DNA from 3 places in the Ensifer sp. ENS02 genome. Region 2 is predicted to be linked to each of the others. Evidence: predicted binding sites of a transcription regulator. Region 2 holds the regulator's gene; each other region holds the start of a gene.
What was found. The regulator LexA, encoded in region 2, represses DNA repair genes until DNA is damaged. The targets are predictions, from matches to a motif close to TGTTCNNNNTGTGTTCNG.

Region 1 (4,609 bases), on a different contig from region 2:
CGCGGCTGCACGGCGCTACGGCTTCCGCGAACTCTCGGTCGAGGAGTTCCAGTCGTTGCGCACCATGGGCAGCCGCGAGATCATCGCGCATCTCGGCGTGCCCGTTTGGAAACTGCCGCAGATCGCCACCTTCATGCGCCGTGCTATGGCGACTGAAGCGGCAAGCGTCCGGCTGTTTCCGGGCGCCGCTGAGCTTCTCTGGAAATTGAAGGCGGCGGGCATCGGCATTGCGATCGTGAGTTCGAACGCGGAGCAGGGTATTCGCGCCGCACTCGGCGAAGCGGCAGCGACGATTGATCTCTTCGAATGCGGTGCCGCGCTTTTCGGCAAGGCACAGCACTTCAAGCGTGCGATCCGGCACTCCGGCCTCGATGCGGCTCGCATCCTGGCGATCGGCGACGAGGCGCGCGATATCGATGCGGCGCGAAAGGCGGGCGTGGCGGCCGGTGCGGTTGCCTGGGGCTATGCCGACCCGGTCTTCCTGCAAGGGCTCGGGCCGGATCGGTTCTTTGCCAATCTGGAAGAGATCGCACCCGCTTTCGGGGCGATCTGATCGGCCGGCTTTACGCCGCCTTGGCGAGATCGCGCTGGGCGTCGGCGAAGAGGCGAAGCGAATTCAGCCGCGCCTGCATGTCGAAGATCGGCATGGAGATGATCAGTTCGTCGGCCTTTGTCTGCTCGAGGAACGCCCCGATCTTGCGCCGGATCGTCTCTGGCCCTCCGACCACCGCATACATCATCGAATGGTCGACGAAGATCTTCTCGTCATAGCTCCAAAGCCCATCCATCGACTGGACCGGCGGCGGAAACTGCCCGCGCGCGTTGCGGCGCAGGGCCACGAAGGATTGCTGCATGGAGGTGAAGAGGTAGTTCGCCTCCTCGTCCGTATCGGCGGCAACCCCCATGACGCCGACCATCACCTGCGGCTTGGCAAGGGTCTCGGAGGGGGTAAAGCGCTCGCGGTAGATCTCCAGCGCCGAGAGCAGCATGTCCGGCGCGAAATGCGAGGCGAAGGCGAAGGGCAGGCCGAGCATGCCGGCGAGATGGGCGCTGAAATGGCTTGAGCCGAGCAGCCAGATCGGCACATTGGTGTCGGCGCCGGGCACGGCGATGATCTTCTGGTCCTCGGCGACGGGGCCGAGCAGTGCCTGCAGTTCGACGACGTCGTTCGGGAAGTTGTTGCCGCTCGCCTCCATGTTGCGTCGGAGGGCCTGGGCGGTGCGCATGTCGGTTCCGGGCGCACGGCCGAGGCCGAGGTCGATGCGGCCGGGGTAGAGGGCGGCGAGCGTTCCGAACTGTTCGGCGATGACAAGCGGCGAGTGGTTCGGCAGCATGATGCCGCCGGAGCCGACACGGATCGTCTTCGTCGCTGCCGCCACGTGCGAGATCACGATCGAGGTCGCCGCACTGGCGATGCCCTTCATGCCGTGATGTTCGGCCAGCCAGAAGCGGGTGTAGCCGTTCTCCTCGGCCGCCTGGGCCAGACGGCGCGAATTCTCCAGCGATTGGGCGACGCTGCCGCCTTCAGTGATCGGGGAAAGATCGAGGACGGAGAAAGTCGCCATGGCAAAGGCCTTTATTGAGAGAAATTGATGCAAGGCTATGTAAGCTCAATTTTCCTCAATCCAAGGGCGGTGCCGAAGAAAACCTGAGGCCGCGCCTCAACTGTGCGTATGTTTTTGTTTTGTTCACTTTTTGCTGGCAGCGTCCGGACTGACATCATAGGGTGAAATTCATGCAGACCACGATTCGCATCATCGGCATCGATCCGGGGCTCCGTCGTACCGGCTGGGGCATCATCGAGACGCTCGGCAATTCGTTGCGTTTCGTCGCCTCGGGCACGGTGACGTCGGATGGTGACATGGACCTCGCCTCCAGACTTTGCCAGCTGCATGACGGCCTTGCCGAGGTGGTGCACAGCTATCAGCCACACGAGGCGGCGGTGGAGCAGACCTTCGTCAACAAGGACGCGACAGCGACGCTGAAACTCGGCCAGGCGCGCGGCATCGCCATGCTGGTGCCGGCACGCGCAGGCCTCAGGGTCGCCGAATATGCGCCGAACGCGGTCAAGAAGGCGGTGATCGGTGTCGGCCATGGCGAGAAGCAGCAGATCCACATGATGCTGAAGGTTCTGATGCCGAAGGCCGAGTTCAAGGGCAACGATGCGGCGGACGCACTGGCGATCGCTATCTGCCATGCCCACAACCGGCAATCGGTGACGAGCCGGCTTGCCGCATTGATGGCGTAGTTGCGCCCGACACGATAATTTCCGATGGTCCGATGACCATCCAGAACCCACCGCGAGAGACGCCACATGATCGGCAAATTGAAGGGTACCATCGACGAGATCGCCGAGGATCACGTCGTGCTCGATGTGCATGGCGTCGGCTACGTTGCCTTTTGTTCGGCGCGCACGCTGTCCAGGCTCGGATCGGCGGGCGAGGCGGCGGTGCTCTTCATCGAGACGTATGTGCGCGAAGACCAGTTGAAGCTGTTCGGCTTCCTGACGGCGCTGGAGCGGGAATGGTTCCGGCTGTTGCAGAGCGTGCAGGGGGTCGGCTCGAAAGTGGCGCTGGCCGTGCTTTCCACCCTGACGCCGGGGGAATTGGCCAATGCGATCGCGCTGCAGGACAAGACCTCCGTCTCCCGTGCGCCCGGTGTCGGGCCCAAGGTGGCGGTGCGCATCGTCACGGAACTGAAGAACAAGGCGCCGTCCTTCGCCGGCGAGATGTCGGCCTCGATCGGCCTCAAGCAGGAGCTTGGCGAAGGCGTCGCCTCCGCGCCGGTTTCCGATGCGGTTTCGGCGCTCACCAATCTCGGCTACTCGCGCGACCAGGCGGCCAATGCCGTTGCGGCGGCCTTGAAGAACGGCGGCGAAGGCGGCGACAGCGCCAAGCTCATTCGCCTTGGCCTGAAAGAACTGGCGCGATGAACGCTTGCCTTGGCTGGGCACAGAAGGCAGAACGCATCGTGCCCGGCATGATGACGGGTTGCAGCGCTGAGCTGCCCGACCGAATGGAACGAACGCATGACTGACGCCGCACGCCTGATAACGCCGGAAAAGCGCGGTGAAGACCTCGATGCGACCATGCGCCCGCAGACGCTGGATGACTTTACCGGCCAGGCGGAAGCGCGCGCCAACCTGAAGATCTTCATCGAGGCGGCGAAAAACCGCGGCGAGGCGCTGGACCACGTGCTCTTCGTCGGCCCTCCCGGGCTCGGCAAGACGACGCTGGCGCAGATCATGGCCAAGGAGCTCGGCGTCAATTTCCGCTCGACTTCCGGCCCTGTGATCGCCAAGGCCGGCGATCTCGCGGCCCTGCTCACCAATCTCGAAGAGCGCGACGTGCTCTTCATCGACGAAATCCACCGGCTCAATCCGGCCGTCGAGGAAATCCTCTATCCTGCGATGGAGGACTTCCAGCTCGACCTCATCATCGGCGAAGGCCCGGCGGCGCGGTCGGTGAAGATCGACCTGTCGAAGTTCACGCTGGTGGCGGCAACCACCCGCCTCGGGCTTCTGACGACGCCGCTTCGCGACCGTTTCGGCATTCCGGTGCGGCTCAATTTCTACACGGTCGAAGAGCTGGAATCGATCGTCCGGCGTGGCGCCCGGCTGATGGGCCTCGGCATGACCGACGACGGCGCCCGCGAGATCGCCCGCCGCGCCCGCGGTACGCCGCGCATCGCTGGCCGGCTGTTGCGCCGGGTGCGCGACTTCGCCGAAGTGGCGCGTGCCGAAGCCGTGACCAAGGAGCTCGCGGACGAGGCGCTGACGCGGCTGCTCGTCGACAATATGGGCCTCGACCAGCTCGACCGGCGCTACCTCTTCATGATCGCGCAGAACTTTGGCGGCGGTCCCGTCGGCATCGAGACCATCGCTGCGGGCCTTTCGGAGCCGCGTGATGCGATCGAAGACATCATCGAGCCCTATCTGATCCAGCAGGGCTTCATCCAACGCACGCCGCGCGGCCGTATTTTGACCGCCAATGCCTGGAAACATATCGGCCTTAATCCCCCCAGGGAGATGGAGGCGACCCAGTTTCGCCTGACATTAGAGGACGACGACTAGATGATCAGCCGCCGCGGATTGTTGAAACTGATCGGCGGCGGTATCGTCAGCATGGCGGCACTGGGCGGCTACGCCTTTGCCGTCGAACCTCTGGCCCGGCTGAACGTCACCCGATACAAACTGACGCCACCCAATTGGACACCAGGCCTCAAGCTGCGCGCCGTCGTGCTCACCGACATCCACGCGTGCGAGCCCTGGATGCCGGCAAGCCGTATCGCTTCGATCTGCCGGCAGGCCAACAGCCTTGGCGGCGATATCACGCTGCTGCTCGGCGACTATGTGGCCGGCATGAACCTCGTCACCAGCTATGTGCATTCCAGCGAATGGTCGAAGGCGCTGGCCACACTCGAGGCGCCGCTCGGCGTCCACGCGGTCATGGGCAATCATGACTGGTGGGAAGACCGGACCGCGCAGAAGAACGGCGGCGGGCCGACCTTCGGGCACAAGGCGCTGCAGGACGTCGGCATCAACGTCTATAGCAACCGGGCGGTGAGACTGGAGAAGGAGGGGCAGGGCTTCTGGATCGCTGGCCTCGAA
Region 2 (4,609 bases):
ATGGCGTATCGCGTTGCCCGACTCGCCCCTGCTGCGCATCCTGCTGGGTTCGCTGCTGGTGTTTTGTGGTTTTCTCGGTTTCTTGCCCGTGCTGGGCTTCTGGATGATACCGTTGGGCCTGATCGTGCTTTCCCACGACATTCCCTCGGTTCGCCGCCGCCGTCGTCGTCTGGCCGTCTGGTGGGCGCGCTGGCGCGGGAAGGCCAACTCCTCGAACGGCTCCTGAGCCGGACGCCGATTTAACGATCTTGTTGTCGAGGCAGGGCGGTCGGCAGTTTTCGGTTCCTCGCGGCCGTCACGTACCAATTCCGAATCTCTCAACAAGGGCCGTGGCCGCGCAGGCGAATGACCGGTTCCTCGCGGTCTTCCCCTCTGTTGGGGTGCCCTCGAAAACTTTTCGGCAACCCATCAAACGCATAATGCGGTCTCGAATCAGGATGGGAACCGATGGCCAAAGCCACTACGAAACGTCGACGCCGCAGTTCGGGCCGAAGCACCAGCAAACAGGGCGGCATGGCGCCGTGGTATCTGGCCGCAGCGCTCACCCTTGGCGGCGTCATGGTCTACGACCATCGCGCCGAGTTGCGGCACTGGCCGGTGGTTTCCGATGTCATGGCCTTTGCATCGCGATCGGAAACGAAGCCGAAGCCTCAGCGCGCGGTTCCTGAAGCGCAGGAGCGCGTTGCCCAGCAGGCGGATAGGCACAAACCGAATCCGAAGCCCAACCCGGCGACGAAGGTTGCCCTGGCCGCCCCGGTGCCGTCGGTGAATGTCGGCGTCACGCCGCCAACCCCTCTCGTGCGGCCGAATGAAGAGGTGAAGACGGCATCCATCCGTACCGATCAGTTCTATTTTTGCGGCATTCGCAACGACAACTGCGTGATCGATGGCGCGACCTTCGTCTTCCATGGCGAGACGATCCACGTCGCCGATGTCGATGCGCCGCGAATCCGCCAGGCAAGCTGCGACAAGGAGCGTTCGCGCGGCTTCTACGCCAAGCAGCGCCTGCGCGAATTGCTGAATGCAGGCGACTTCAGGCTGATCTCGGCGGGAGGGCGATCAGATGCCAAGGCCGGCGAGAAACTGCGCCTGGTCACCCGCGGTGACCAATCTCTTGGACGTGTACTCGTTTCCGAGGGGCTCGTGCGGCCGTGGGAAGGGCGCCCGACGCCCTGGTGCTGAGATCAGCTGGGAGACGATCGGCGGACATCGTCGATCGTTCTGTGGAAAGTATCCGTCCTGCAAATCGACGGCGCGTTTTTCAGAAAATGCCTCTTGCGGTTTTTCTGCAATCATTCTAAATCCGCGCCAACGCTTGGTTATCCGAGCTGTGAGGCCTCGTGGCGGAGTGGTGACGCAGAGGACTGCAAATCCTTGTACCCCGGTTCAATTCCGGGCGAGGCCTCCAAAAATCTCACCTCGTTAAGTTTGGTTTGACGTTCTGCCTTAGGGCAGCGCGGTAATATTCGCGACCCCACGTCCGCGCAAGCCACGTCTCCTATGCCTCCGTCGGATCTTATCGCTTCGGTGAATTCGGTAGAGGGGGAACGATGACTCCGCTGAGATCAACCGCATCGGTAGCGTCCGTCAACATTAAGAACGGAGGCAATGGCATCAATGAAAAAGAGACTGATCCTGACGGCGTTGGCGTGTTTTGCTGCGACCGCTATTGAGGCGCGCGCGGACGACCTGGTTTTCCAGCTGAAGAACAACACCGGCGCGGTACTGACGAATTTCTATACGTCGCCGGTCGGCGTCAATGAATGGGAAGACGATGTTTTCGGTCGGCAGGTCCTGAACCCCGGCGAGAGCATGGAGATCACCATTGCCGACGGGCGGGACGTCTGCAAATACGACATGCGATTCGAGTTCGAGGAAGGCTCGGCCCTCGATACGACCGAGGACACGCAGGATCTCTGCGAACTCGGCGAATACACGATCCACGAATAAGCGATCTGGATTTCAGGTCGCCTTAAATGGAAAGAGCCTCGCCACTTTCAGTGGCGAGGCTCTTTTGATTCGGCGTTCTGCCTGGAATTCAATGGTAGCGGCGGATCAGCCCGACGAGCTTGCCCTGGATCTTCACGCGATCCGGTCCGAAAATGCGCGTCTCGTAGGCGGGGTTGGCCGCTTCGAGCGCAATCGACGCGCCCTTGCGACGGAAGCGCTTCAGCGTCGCTTCCTCGTCGTCCACGAGCGCCACGATGATGTCGCCGGGATTGGCCGAGTTGCCGTTGCGGATGATCACCGTGTCGCCGTCGAAGATGCCGGCCTCGATCATCGAATCACCCTTTACTTCGAGGGCGTAATGCTCGCCGCTGCCGATCATGTCGAGCGGGACGGTAATGTCATGAGTGTTGTTCTGGATCGCCGAGATCGGCACGCCGGCAGCGATGCGCCCCATCACCGGGACGGAAACAGACGTGCTTTCGGCGACCGGCGCCGGCTTCGGCGTGGCAGGAGCGGCGGCCGGCGGCTTTCCGAGGCTGCCCTCGATCACGCTCGGCGAGAAGCCTCTGCGCGGCTGTTGCTGGCCGGCGGCGTAGGCTTCCGGAAGCTTGATGACTTCGAGCGCGCGCGCCCGGTTCGGCAACCGGCGAATGAACCCGCGTTCTTCGAGCGCCGTGATCAAACGGTGAATGCCGGACTTCGACGCCAGGTCGAGCGCATCCTTCATTTCATCGAAAGACGGCGGTACGCCCGACTCCTTCATGCGTTCGTGGATGAACAGAAGCAATTCCTGTTGCTTGCGGGTCAGCATGGCACGTCGCTCCAGAGGCGTGAAACAAATCAAGAACAGACACTATCTGTTCCATATGTGTTCCGCAAGTGCCTAAAATTCCGTGAATTCAGGCAATTGGCTGCTTCTGTGGGGGGCGATTGGTCACTTTTGCGGGAGCGGGGCGGTTTTCGGCGACGGTTGCGTCCCAAAACAGCGCCGGGCAGGCCGGTCGCGCGCGTGATTCGAACGAATCGCGGCTCTCTTCGCGGAGAGACTTAAGTCGCTTGCGAGGCCGAGCAGGCGTCTTCGAACTCCTTCACCGTTTCGGCGCTGTTGTCTTCCGGAAGCACTGCGTCGGCCGCATCGGTCGCAACGGGCGTATCGCCGTCATAAACGAAGGACTGGATGTAGAACGCGAGCGCGCCCTTCCAAACATTGCGTCCATCGATCTGATGGCACGGCACGGCCCGTTCGAAATCGGTCTGGAGTTCATCCACCGTCGCGGCACTGAGCTTGACGTCAGGCATATTGGGCGATGCGACTATCGAAGCGAGAAGCAGGGCGGCAAGCACGGTGATCGTCCACTTGATGAAGGGGTGGGACTACGGGGTGGTAAACGATGTGAACCGCGCTTTCGTTCCGAAGTCCAGCAAGCATGGCGATCACTCTGCCTTGTTCAACAGCTCTTTGCCCGCAGGCTGTGGCTGATTTGCGCCAGCCGCTCCATCTCAACCTCGTCTCGGCCGTTCTTTATGGACCGGCGCGGAGAATGCATCGGAGCTGCCAGCTTTCGCATCGGGCCTGGGGCGCGCAAAAATCCCTGCGGGGAAGGGCCTTCACCGTCTCGACAGGCCTCTAAAAAAAGATAACTTTGCGTGGAAAGTGGGGTGGTTGCATGCATAGATTGTCGTTGGTGGTGCTCGGCCTGTTGCTCACGGCTGGAGCGGCGTCTGCTGAAGAAGGGCGTTCGAATATCTGGAAACGGATCAACGCCTGGACGGTGGGATCCGATCCTTCCCTGGGAGGCTCGTGTTACGCGGCGACGAGCTATGACGCCGGCGCTATCCTTCGTATCGGCTTTTATCCGCGGGGATCGACGAACCTGGCGTTTCTTTCGATCGGCAATGCCGAATGGAAATCCATCGAGCCGCAGCGGGAATACGATGTTGCCTTGCAGCTCGACCGTGGTCGTCAGTGGCCGGCCGTTGCGTTCGGTGTTGATCTGACCGGAGCCAAGGCCCTTGTCGTCAACTTTTCCAACACCGACTTCTTTACCGAATTCGTTCGCAAAAACACCTTGGCGCTGGCCTTCGAGGGGCGCGTCGTCGCGAGCCTCAGCCTGCGTGATTCGATGAAGGCGGTAAGCGAGATGTTCAAGTGCCAGGAGGCGGTGAGCGCCTTGATCCCGAATGGCGGTCAGGGAGCGGCGAACGATCCCTTTGCGGGCGCCGGTGGCAATGCGCCGAACAACGATCCCTTTGCCGGCGGCGGCCAGACCAAGTCGTCGAAAGATCCTTTCGCCATGTGATGGGCGCGTCCGCTTGCCGCAGAGAGGTGAATATTCCTAAAATATTGCCTGGGATCGGCTAGGCACCCTCGACAGTGACGGGGGGACCTATCAAAATGCGGGCAAACGGGGGTTTTGCATGCGTAGATTGCTGGTCGGATTGGTAAGCTGTCTGATCGCCGCGGGATCGGCCGCGGCTGAGGAGTCCGAAATCATCAAGTGGAAGGATGTCGACGGCTGGACCGTTGCATCCGACACCTCGATGGAGGGCTCCTGCTTCATCTCGTCGGTATTCGACGGCGGGGTCACCTTGCGCCTTGGGTTCTATCCCAAGGGCTCCGAGTCGCCGCTCTATATGAGCTTCGCCAGCGACGACTGGA
Region 3 (4,609 bases), on a different contig from region 2:
ATGCCTTCGCTTGCCTGGAAGGCACGCAGGGCCGCAATCGTCGCCGGCCCGGCATGGCCGTCGATCGCGCCCGGCGCGTAGCCGAGGAAATCCAGGGACGTCTGAACCTCGCGCATGGTGTCGCGGGTATCGCTGCGGGTGATCAGGATACGGATCGGCTCCTCGGTGGATCGCGCCGAATTGGCGCCGCCGGGCGGCTCCCGCATCGCCACTTCCACCGGCGCATCGCCGGCCTGGCTGATCGCCGGTCTGAGCGGCACGTCGGAAAGCGGCGGCTGGAGATCGATCGGGGCCGGGCGGAAGAGTAGGGCGCTCTTGACCTCCAAGGGCGTTATCTGCCGGTCGGAGATCAGCACGTGCACGCCGCGCTCGGTCAACTTGTAGAGCGAGGCAGCAAATTCGCTCGGCAACCGCACGCAGCCATGGGACGCCGGATAGTCCGGCACATGGTTGGAGCCATGCAGAGCAATGCCCGACCAGGTGAGCCGCTGCATGAACGGCATCGGAGCGTTCGAATAGATGTTCGATTTGTGATGACGCCGCTTTTCCAGGATAGAAAAGATGCCCGATGGCGTCGCGTGGCCCGCCTTGCCGGTCGAGACCGGTGATGTCGCAATGACAGCGTCGCCGTCATAGACGACGAGCGATTGCTGATCTTTCGAGACGATGATCTGCAGCGGCCCGCGACTGCCTGCAAAGCCGGTAGCCGGCGACAAAAGCAGTGCGACGACGCTGGCGGTGAGAGCGAAACGCGATACCATACACTCAACCCAACACGTGACTTGGCGAACAAACCTAGCCTTCAATCTTTAAGGAATTCATCCTGCTGTGTGGGCTGTCGATCAAGGTTGCGTGATCGCTTTGCGAAGCGTGCCTGCTCGGGCAAGCACGCTTGCGGTCTCACGGATCGCGTTTTCTGGTGCCGAAAGTGTAGCCGGTTTCGACGCTCGCCTTGCCGAATTTGTCGCGCAGCTTGTTGATCGCGTCCTCGGCCGCAGCGCGCCTGGTGGCCGCGGGATCGACGAGATCGGGCGGATCGGCGAGATCCGGGGCGGAGAGATCGCTGACGCCGATGCCGATCAGCCGATACTTCGTTCCGTCCGCCTCTTTTTCGAGAAGTTGCAGGCCGATGCGGAAAATGCGGTCGGCAAGGCGGGTAGGGCTATCCAGGCGCCGGTTGCGGGTGCGGATCTTGAAGTCGGCGGTTTTGAGCTTGAGAACGACCGTCTGGCCGGCGAGTTCCGACTTTCGCAGCCGGTGGGCCACTTGCTCGCTGAGGCGCCGCAGATGCGTGACCAGGTCGTCATAGCGCGCGATATCCTCGTTGAACGTCGTCTCTGCGGAAACGCTCTTGGCTTCGCCGTCGATTTCGACCGCTCTTTCGTCGAGCCCGCGCGATAGGCGAAAGAGCCGCTGCCCCATGGTGCCATAGCGCCGCATCAGGTCGCCTTCCTCCATGGTCTGCAATTGCCCGATCGTGCGCACGCCGTCACGCTCCAGCGTGGCGGCAAAGGCCTTGCCGACGCCCCAGATCAGGGTCACCGGCTTCTCGCGCAGGAACTCCAGCGCCTCGGCTTGGCCGATGACGGAAAAGCCGCGCGGTTTTTGCAGGTCGGACGCCACCTTGGCGAGAAACTTGCAGTAGGAGAGGCCGACCGAGACGGTGATGCCGATTTCCTGCTCGATCCGGCGGGCGAGCCGCGCGAGCGTGCGTGCCGGCGGATCGTGATGCAGCCGCTCCGTGCCGCTGAGTTCGAGGAAGGCTTCGTCGATCGACAGCGGCTGCACCAGCGGGGTCAGTTCCTGCATCAGCGTGCGCACCTCGCGGCCGACGCGGGCGTATTTCTCCATATTGGGCTTGATGACGATGGCCTGGGGGCAGGCTTCCAGCGCCTTGAACATCGGCATGGCCGAGCGCACGCCGTGAATGCGGGCGACGTAGCAGGCGGTGGAGACCACGCCGCGCTTGCCGCCGCCGATGATCACCGGCTTGTCCGCAAGCTCCGGGTTGTCGCGCTTCTCGATCGAGGCATAGAAGGCGTCGCAGTCGATGTGCGCCAGCGTCAGGTCATAGAGCTCCGCATGCCGCAGAATGCGCGGGCTGCCGCAGGCAAGGCAGCGCCGCACCGACGCCGCCTGTTCCTTGAGGCAGTCGCGGCAGAAGCCTGGAGAGTGAGCAGCGCTGTCGAGCATATCGGGAACAAATATTGAACATTGCGACCTTAAGCTCTACTCTAGCGAGTCTCAAGGAGGCGCGATTGGAAATCACAATGCAATTGTCGCCGTTGAAAAGGATCACCGTGCGCGTCTTTCGCAGCGCCGGCGCGGCTGAATTTGCGCCGACGGACAGCCGATCCGGGCTAGCCGCGGAAGTGCGCGCGAATGGCTGCGGCTGCCTCCGGCCAGTCTGCGACGGCGCGGATGTCGGCGTCGAGCTTCGGCGCGAGCGCCTTGAACTCCGAGTCGGCCATGAGGTTTATCGGCAGGCAGGTCGGCGCGTGATCCTTCACCGATCGCAGGTTGCGAAGCATGTCGTCGATGAAGACGAGGGGGACGGTACGGCTGCCGTGAAGTTTTTGGACGATCGGCCCCTTCGGCTCTTCGGACGCAAGCAGCGGATAGGGCAGGCCGAGCCGGTCAAGAAGAGCGCGACGAACGGCGGCGTGCTGCGGCGGCATCGCAGTCAGAAAGACGATATCGGCTTCCTCCGACAATGCGGCCAGGGTCTCGACGACCTTGGCGGCGGGCGTTTGCCAACGATCCTGCGAGCCGTAGAAGGTGTCGAGCAGGATCTTGACCTCTGGCTCCGTCACCGGCTGCTCGTCCGCGTGGGTGATGATGTTGCCGGTCAGGCGAAACGATCGGGGCAGCAGGACATGGCCGCAGCTCCCAAGGAACGCTTTGAACGGATTGATGAATTCAAGCACGACATCATCGATGTCGCTGACGATCAGCGGGCGGTTTCCAAGCGTGATGCTGTGAGCTGTCGGCGCGTTTGCCACCCTCAATCCTCGAAGCCTGCGTGGCCGGAAAGTGCCATATGGGCGCGCACGACGTCTTCAGGCGCCGTACCGGTCGCCGTGCAGAATGCCATCAGGGTCGGCTCATGGTCCATCAGAAAGGCGACGAGCCCGCCCATGAAGCCGGGTTCGGCAATCGCGTTGCGCAACGCCGTTGGGTCCGTGCCGGTCAGCGCCAGAAAGCGGGACAGAAGCTCAGGCTCGCCGGCAAGCCAGGAGAGAATGTCGATGGCGATTTCGTCGGCGCTCTTCAATGGTTTGTCCCCGTATGGTTTTTACGTGCGGAGTTACCTATTTTTCAACCAAATAGGCCTATCTCTGACGTTGAGGAAATGGGTCGAGTCGTCGGCTCCGCACGTTAATTGTCCTGAGGAGACTTGCAAGGTGACGATGGACAGCAAGGGATCGACATGCCCAAACAGGTGATGATTGTTGAGGACAACGAGCTGAACATGAAGCTCTTCCGCGACCTGATTGAGGCCTCCGGCTATGCGACGATCCAGACTCGCAACGGCATGGAGGCGCTCGAGCTCGCGCGCAAGCATCGGCCCGATCTCATTCTCATGGACATTCAGCTGCCGGAGGTTTCCGGTCTGGAAGTGACGAAGTGGTTGAAGGAAGACGATGAGCTGCACGTCATCCCGGTCATCGCCGTGACCGCCTTTGCGATGAAGGGCGACGAGGAGCGGATCCGCCAAGGCGGGTGCGAAGCCTATGTCTCCAAGCCGATCTCCGTACCGAAGTTCATTGAGACGATCAAAACCTACCTGGGCGATGCCTGAGCGGCGGGAAAATTGATATGACTGCGCGTATTCTTGTTGTCGATGACGTTCCGGCCAATGTGAAGCTGCTCGAAGCCCGGTTGCTTGCCGAGTACTTCGACGTGCTGACGGCCAGTGACGGTTATGCCGCCCTGGCGCTCTGCGAAAAGACGCCCATCGACCTGGTGCTGCTCGATATCATGATGCCCGGTCTCGATGGTTTCGAAGTCTGCGAGCGGCTGAAGGCGAACCCGAAGACGGCACATATCCCGGTTGTCATGGTCACCGCGCTTGACCAGCCTTCTGATCGCGTGCGAGGTCTGAAGGCCGGCGCCGACGATTTCCTGACGAAGCCCGTCAACGATCTGCAGCTGATGTCGCGGGTGAAGAGCCTGGTGCGGCTGAAGAACGTCAGCGATGAGCTGCGCCTGCGGGCCCAGACGGCGCAGACGATCGGGCTTGAAGATGTTGGCCGGGCGGACCGGCCTGACGAGCCCGGCAACGTCCTGCTCGTCGATGGCCGCGGCTCGTCGCAGGAGCGGCTGCAGCGCGCCCTCAAGCCGATTGCCGAGGTCTCGGTCATCTCCGATCCGCAGGCGGCATTGTTCGAGGCGGCGGAGAACAATTTCGACCTCGTCATCGTCAATGCGAATTTCGACGACTACGATCCGTTGCGGCTCTGCTCGCAGTTGCGTTCGCTGGAGCGCACCCGTTTCATCCCTATCCTGCTGATCGCCGAGCAGGGCAGCGACGAGTTGGTCGTCCGCGCGCTCGATCTGGGCGTGACGGACTATCTGATGCGGCCGGTCGATCCCAATGAACTGATTG

Region 1: a site for LexA is predicted at 1,675-1,692, ahead of ruvC (crossover junction endodeoxyribonuclease RuvC). Genes of this name have one in related genera too.
Region 3: a site for LexA is predicted at 2,197-2,214, ahead of IB262_RS04720 (DNA polymerase IV). Genes of this name have one in related genera too.

Annotation. Positions count from the first base shown of each region.
Region 1 covers NZ_JACVAO010000008.1:254,473-259,081, forward strand. Annotated here, with positions in the region: gene IB262_RS18750 (HAD hydrolase-like protein) at 1-553, shown strand, start outside; gene IB262_RS18755 (LLM class flavin-dependent oxidoreductase) at 564-1,565, opposite strand; gene ruvC (crossover junction endodeoxyribonuclease RuvC) at 1,736-2,248, shown strand; gene ruvA (Holliday junction branch migration protein RuvA) at 2,315-2,932, shown strand; gene ruvB (Holliday junction branch migration DNA helicase RuvB) at 3,029-4,072, shown strand; gene IB262_RS18775 (metallophosphoesterase) at 4,073-4,609, shown strand, end outside.
Region 2 covers NZ_JACVAO010000009.1:319,788-324,396, forward strand. Annotated here, with positions in the region: gene IB262_RS21135 (hypothetical protein) at 1-226, shown strand, start outside; gene IB262_RS21140 (thermonuclease family protein) at 448-1,182, shown strand; tRNA gene IB262_RS21145 (tRNA-Cys) at 1,335-1,408, shown strand; gene IB262_RS21150 (hypothetical protein) at 1,618-1,950, shown strand; gene lexA (transcriptional repressor LexA) at 2,039-2,761, opposite strand; gene IB262_RS21160 (hypothetical protein) at 2,998-3,294, opposite strand; gene IB262_RS21165 (hypothetical protein) at 3,633-4,250, shown strand; gene IB262_RS21170 (hypothetical protein) at 4,378-4,609, shown strand, end outside.
Region 3 covers NZ_JACVAO010000002.1:47,506-52,114, reverse strand. Annotated here, with positions in the region: gene IB262_RS04725 (L,D-transpeptidase family protein) at 1-761, opposite strand, end outside; gene IB262_RS04720 (DNA polymerase IV) at 901-2,193, opposite strand; gene IB262_RS04715 (hypothetical protein) at 2,361-3,002, opposite strand; gene IB262_RS04710 (DUF3572 domain-containing protein) at 3,005-3,274, opposite strand; gene IB262_RS04705 (response regulator) at 3,431-3,802, shown strand; gene IB262_RS04700 (PleD family two-component system response regulator) at 3,820-4,609, shown strand, end outside.